Regions from separate parts of the Streptococcus hepaticus genome, predicted to be linked through region 1. Evidence: predicted binding sites of a transcription regulator. Region 1 holds the regulator's gene; the other holds the start of a gene.
The links. The regulator HrcA, encoded in region 1, represses chaperone genes, less so after heat shock. The targets are predictions, from matches to a motif close to TTAGCACTCNNNNNNNNNGAGTGCTAA.
Positions count from the first base shown of each region.

Region 2: a site for HrcA is predicted at 1,508-1,534, ahead of groES (co-chaperone GroES). Genes of this name have one in related genera too.

Region 1 is NZ_JBINIY010000001.1:66,483-69,892, reverse strand. Features, by position in the region: gene dnaK (molecular chaperone DnaK) at 1-205, opposite strand, end outside; gene grpE (nucleotide exchange factor GrpE) at 639-1,166, opposite strand; gene hrcA (heat-inducible transcriptional repressor HrcA) at 1,178-2,212, opposite strand; gene ACHUFA_RS00350 (hypothetical protein) at 2,371-2,571, opposite strand; partial or broken gene ACHUFA_RS00345 (hypothetical protein) at 2,602-2,664, opposite strand; gene ACHUFA_RS00340 (DUF2812 domain-containing protein) at 2,639-2,905, opposite strand; gene ACHUFA_RS00335 (PadR family transcriptional regulator) at 2,895-3,218, opposite strand; gene ACHUFA_RS00330 (histidine phosphatase family protein) at 3,335-3,410, opposite strand, start outside.
Region 2 is NZ_JBINIY010000003.1:34,618-38,027, reverse strand. Features, by position in the region: gene groL (chaperonin GroEL) at 1-893, opposite strand, end outside; gene groES (co-chaperone GroES) at 1,193-1,477, opposite strand; gene ACHUFA_RS03995 (single-stranded DNA-binding protein) at 1,656-2,051, opposite strand; gene ACHUFA_RS03990 (class I SAM-dependent methyltransferase) at 2,142-2,849, shown strand; gene ACHUFA_RS03985 (DUF2785 domain-containing protein) at 2,859-3,410, shown strand, end outside.

The DNA of each region.
Region 1 (3,410 bases):
ATTTGATAGAGATGATGGTATCTGGGTTGGTTACTGCTTGGCGTTTTGCCGCATCACCAACGATGATTTCACCATTTTTGAAAGACACAACAGACGGAGTTGTACGGTTTCCTTCTGGGTTTGCAATGATTTTTGATTCAGTTCCTTCAAGAACTGCAACTGCTGAGTTTGTTGTACCTAAGTCAATACCGATAATTTTAGACATGTTTTTTACCTCTATTTTAATTTCTTTTTTCCACATTGCTTTAAGTGGTGGCGTCGCTCTTAACTTCGCTTCGTCAATCTCTAGGCAAGGCTTGTTGTTATCTTTTAGATACCAACGCCTTCCCAAGAGCTTTATCTAGCGAATTTTTAGAGCTAACTTTTGAGCCAAAGTCTCAAAAGTTCCGCAAATTCACCACGGCAGCAATCTGGGGGTTGCATAAGCTTTTCTATTTTATGAAAGCTTACGCTCTTTATCTTTTTTGTGTTACAACATGTAACGGGGTTTTCACCACAGTAGAAAATATTGGTTAGGACTCATTTCATTCGTCCGTAGGGCACCAAAGGTACCTTATCTATTTTTATTACTATTTTCAATTAGTTTTCTGTCATTACGGACAGATTAATTTTTTATACTTTTTCAGAAAAGCATAAAATCAGTTATACACCACCACCATAGCTGGTCTGAGGACGCGTTCGTGGAGTTTGTAGCCCTTTTGGAAGACTTGTGCGATGGTATCTGCTGGGTGGTCGTCATCCGCAGGTACTGTCTGAATCGCCATGTGGAAGTTATGGTCGAAGTTACCTTCTGTTGAGACTTCTTCGATTCCCTCCTCTTTTAGGGCTTGAATCAAGCTTTCCTGTACCATTTCTAAGCCTTTTTTGACATCGTCTGTCAAGGCTTCAACTGCAAGAGCACGCTCTAAGTTGTCCAAACTTGGCAAGATTTTTTTGGCCAAATCTTGTGAACGGTAGCGCTGCAATTGCTGACGTTCTTCATTTGCGCGGCGTTGGATATTTTGCATTTCTGCATGAGCTCGGAGGTATTTATTTTCAAAATCCTCTGCTTTTTCCAAAGCTACTTCCAATTCTGATTTTTCAGGAGTTTCTTCAGTTGTTTCGACAACTTCTTCAGCTGCTTCCACTTCCTCAGTCACTTCTTCTTTTTTAATATCTTCTGACACAAGGGCCTCCTTTAATGTACTTCATAATGATTGCTATTGAGATAACGATAATAGTCTCCCAACTTCAGAAAGAGTACGCGACTGATGATGTTGATGAGACTCATCTGTCTACGGTAATCCATATCAACTGGACCAATCAAACTCAACTGAGCCATCCCTCTATAAGGGATTGGAAATTGGTGCTGGATAACTGTCAAGTCCTGCAAGGCTGCTTCCGCATGGTCGCCAACCCAAATCTTTGTCGGTTCATCTTCTGTCAGACCATTTCGCAAACTGAGCGCCACCGCTTGTTCATTATCCAAAAATTGATAAGTCGCAAGCCCGCCATAATTAAGCGAAGCAACCTTTCCTGCGATGAAGACGGTTTCCTCAAAGAGATTTGCAAAGATATAATCCATAAGATCCAGCACATTGTCTGTCGTTGTGAAATATTTCTGCACCACTTGAGGAATTTCTGTCCGCAGACGATAATGGATATCCAGAACCGTTTGCCCGCAAAATCGTTCATCAACCAGTTGCTTGAAAATCAACAAATCACGGCTAAGAAAATTTTTAGGAATGGCAAACTGAGCTGTCACCGGCTTCGATCCATCCAGAGTCAAAACTGCCAAAGCATCGTGGCTACTAAGCTGTACGATATCAAAAGAAGTCAGACGCTGGTGTCTGGGCTCCACATCCAGTAAGACAGAGGTAAAACCTGTCAAGTCAGCCAAAAGCTGGCTAGCCCGTTCCAAGATATCCTCCAAGCGAAAGGCTTCAAAATCAAAAGCCTTCATCACTTGATAGATATCCTCTTCATCAATCAATTCACGATTGAGAGAATGGGTGACAAAGTATTGAAAACCTGCACGACTGGGGAGACGTCCCGATGACGTATGAGCCTTTTCTAACAAGCCCAACTTCTCTAACTTGGCCATATCATTTCGAATGGTCGCGCTAGATGAAGCAATCACTTCCTGCAGGGTCTTGGACCCAACTGGATCATGGTAGCGTGTGAACAAGTCCACAATCAAATTCAAAATATCATTTTGACGCTGGGTTAGCACACCACCACTTCCTTTCCAGATTTAGCAATCATTAGCACTCTCTGTTACCGAGTGCTAAGTCTATGATTTCATTATACTCCTAAAAAATGCATTGTCAAGACAAAAAGCCAAAAAATTAGCACTCTTGGCACAAGAGTGCTAAAAATCAGTCCGAGGACCTAGTTTTTATAATTTCTTAAGAGACGGAAATAGCCTACCAGTATATAAACCAAGACCATCAGCGTGAAAATAACAATTACCATAATCGGCCATTTTAGACCTAGATGAGCCAAATTACCATTCAGCATCAAATTATTAAAATTTAAGAAAAGAAGAATGACTTGCAAGCCAAGAATAGACGCTGCCACACGCTCGACCATATCTAATTTAGACTCAGTATCGCTAAAAAGCTCTTGTTCTTCACCTTCTTCAAAATCAGCTACCGACTTACGAAAATAAGAAAAGCCATTGATATCTTGCAGATATTTCCAACCATAGTCCGCAAACAGTTACACATAGGTCTCTTTTGCCGGCTGTTCTCGACGATAATCCAACTTGTAAACCACATCCTCTGGCTCTACTTTTTTCAAAGTAATAGTTCCACAGCTTTACTTCCGTCAACTTCCAACCTGCCTCGTGCATGAGACGAAGATAATCCTCTTCCCGATCATAGTCCACAAATGTAAAGATTTTGATTTCTTTCTTAGTTTCCATCATTTTCTCCCCTGCTATTTTTGTACAAGCGTTCAATCCGCGCCAACTCGAAATTCAAGAACTCTCTACCCAAGTCTGTTATCCGGTAAATTTTTCGCTTATTTTCTTCACGGACAAAGCGAATCAATCCATCTTTTTCCATTTTAGACAGGGTTCCGTACATGGTCCCTGGGCTAATCACTACTTGTCCTGACGTCAGTTGCTTGGTCTTCTGAGTGATATCATAGCCATGATTTTCCTCCTGCAAGGCAAACAAAATATAGAAAGCCGTTTCTGTCATAGGAACATAGACTCGTTTTAATTTTTCATTCATTGCAACTCCTTACTATATCACCTCGATGTATCGAACCTCTATATACAACATATCTCACTACGATACATTTGTCAAGATTTTTAAAAAAGAAAAGAATGCTTTCGCATTCCCCTAACTTATTTATCCGCTGCAATGATTTCTGCACCACGGTGACGATAAGACATATCCCCAACTGCTTCAATGTGAAGTTTT
Region 2 (3,410 bases), on a different contig from region 1:
ACAGTACCACCTGTCAAGATAGCAATGTCTTCAAGCATGGCTTTACGACGATCACCAAAGCCAGGTGCCTTAACAGCAACCACGTTGAAAGTACCACGGATTTTGTTCAACACAAGTGTTGGAAGGGCTTCGCCATCTACATCATCAGCAATGATAAGGAGTGGACGGTTGGTTTTAAGGATTTCTTCCAACAATGGAAGGACATCTTGGATGTTTGACACTTTCTTGTCCGTAATCAAGATGTATGGATTATCGAGGTCAGCCACCATTTTTTCATTGTCAGTAACCATGTATTGAGAAAGGTAACCGCGGTCAAATTGCATACCTTCAACCACTTCAAGTTCCGTTTCCATACCACGTGATTCTTCGATTGTGATAACACCATCGTTACCCACGCGCTCCATGGCTTCTGAAATGTACTCACCAACTTTTTCAGAACGGGATGATACGGCAGCAACTTGAGCAATAGCTTCTTTACCAGAAACAGGTTGCGCAATAGCTTTCAATTCTTCAACAGCTGCTGCTGTCGCAGTTTCAATCCCACGACGGATACCGATTGGGTTAGCACCAGCTGTCACGTTTTTTAGACCTTCACGAACAATAGCTTGGGTCAAAACAGTTGCTGTAGTTGTACCGTCACCAGCAATATCGTTGGTTTTTGACGCCACTTCTGACACCAATTTCGCACCCATGTTTTCAAAATGGTCTTCCAATTCAATTTCTTTAGCAATAGTCACACCATCGTTAGTGATGAGTGGTGAACCGAATGCTTTTTCCAAAACCACATTACGACCTTTAGGGCCCAAGGTAACTTTAACCGTATCCGCTAAAATATCGACCCCACGCACCATAGCTGCGCGAGCATCTGCTGAAAATTTAATTTCTTTTGCCATATGTTTTTCCTCTTACTCACTATTTATATAATTTTTGTTTTTGATATTTTATTAGGCAGTGCGGACGCAAGCGACTTCCTCCGGAATTCCATTGCTAATTTTTGAGCCTAAGGTCTCAAAAATTCCGTTATCAGTAGCACTTACGTGCCACTGATAATCCCACTACAGCGAAAATATCTGGTTTAGCTCACTTCGTTCGCAAATTATCAAACCTAGATTTTCCACCTATAAAATACGTTTAATTTAATATAATATTAACTGACAGACATTAGAAAAGAAAATCGATTTTATTTTCTCAATTATCCTAAAATTGCAAGAATGTCTGATTCGCGAACGACAGCAACTTTTTCATCGCCATCTTTGACTTCGATACCTGCACCATTTTCCACTAAAACGACATCACCAACTGCCACACTAGGTGTAATTAGTTCACCATTCAATGTACGCAAACCTTGACCAATCGCCACAACTGTTGCTTTTTTTGTCGCTTCATGTGACTTACCTGCAAGGACAAAGCCTCCCGCTGTTTGTTCTTCTGCTTCTTCAAATTTCACGACCACACGGTCGCCCAATGGTTTTAACATAAGATTCCTCCAATGATTTTTTCATACTTTTTAGCACTCCTATGAACCGAGTGCTAATCTACATGTCTTATTGTATCACTTGGTCAAAAATAGTCAAGAAATACATCACGATTTTAGAAATTTTGTCCAAAGTAAAAAGAGGAAAATCCCTCTTTTTACGAACAGTGTCAACTAGGTCTTAAAAAGGAAGCTCCTCTTCTTCTAAGACCAAATCAGCCAAATCTTCTGCCACATTATTTTCTCGCATGGCTCGCTGAGCTCGACTTTCTAATAGTTGGAAACTAGAACCCAAAACTTCTGTCACATAGCGAGTTTGCCCGTCTTTTTCATATTTACGGGTCCGCAATTCACCATCTAAGGAAATCAAGCTACCTTTTGCACCATAACTAGCCAAGGTATCTGCCAGTTTCCCCCAGAAAACAACATTAATAAAATCAGCTTCTCGCTCCCCATTCTCCGTCTTGAATCGGCGATTCACCGCTACTGTTACACGCGCTACACTTTTCTTGTTAGGTGTCTGGCTCACTTCGGGCGTCGCTGTCAAGCGACCGATTAGAATAACTTTATTATACATTTTTCATCCTCCTAACTATCTATTCGTAAATCCCTTAGAAAATCTCTTTTTTAGAATATTTTTGTTATAATTTTTCAAAAGGAGGAGAATATGGCAAATCTAGAAAGCTACCGCGCTATGTTGAAACAACCATGGGGGAAGATTCAGTACGAAATCACCTTTGCACAACTTGCACATCTAGAAGGTAAACAAATCTTAGATTTCGGAGCTGGTTTTGGACTGGTTAGTCAATTTTTGGCAAAGAAAAATCAGGTGACCGCCGTCGAACCCAATGCAGATATGCTGGATATAGAAACAGAGACCGATTACCAAAAAGTATTAGGAAGTCTAGAGAAACTAGCTGCTTTTCCGGATAAGAGTTTCGATGTCATCACCTGCCACAATGTGCTAGAATACGTCGCTCCGGCTGAACGTCCGGATTATCTCACAGAATTCAACCGTCTGCTCAAAGACGACGGTAAATTATCCATCATCAAGCACAATCAAGTCGGGAAAGTGCTCCAAAACGTCGTTTTTTCAAACGATGTCGATACCGCACTAGACTTGCTAGCTGGCGGTGACTTCCACAGTCAATCATTCGCCCAAGGCAGCACCTACTCCTTAGACGAATTGCTTGAGCTATCAGGTTTGGAGCTAGAAAACTACCAAGCCATCCGTACATTTTATAGCCTGCAGCCCAATCACTTCAAAACCGAACCCGGCTGGCTAGAAAAAATGACCAAAGTCGAACTCGCCGTCTGCGACCAAACTCCGTACAAGGACATTAGCTTTTTGCAGCATGTTTGGTTGAGGAAATAGGAGGAAATTATGAAAGAAATCTTACAGAAGCAACTGGAAACGAACGAAAATTATTCCCAAGAGCAACTGACTTGGCTCATCGATCATATCGGTGACGAAAATCCCCAAATCCGTGACGAGCTGGTCTATGCTAGCTTTTGCCATGCCATACTAGATACCTTATTAACGCCAGAAGATTATCACTGGCTACTTCAGCGACTCTGGGAACACGGAAGTATCACAAGTCCCCACACGCCCACTCGGTCTTTTACAGCCTTAGTTCTAGCTCTATTTCTATATGTGGATAGTCTAGAGGGAAGCCCTTATGAAAATAGACTAACTACAACAGACAAAGTGCAACTTTTCCAAGCCGCTCTGCAATTTCTATCAAATGAAACAGATAGCCGAGGTTGGGACGAGCAACTGGGCTGGCTACATGCCATCGCTCACGGAGCCGACTTCCTCCTGACAGCAGCCTGTCATCCAGATTTTCCAAAAGAAAATTTGAACAAGGTCTGGCAGAGTATTATAGCGGCATTCAAAAATCAAACACAGACTTTTTCTGCTGGCGAAGACCAACGC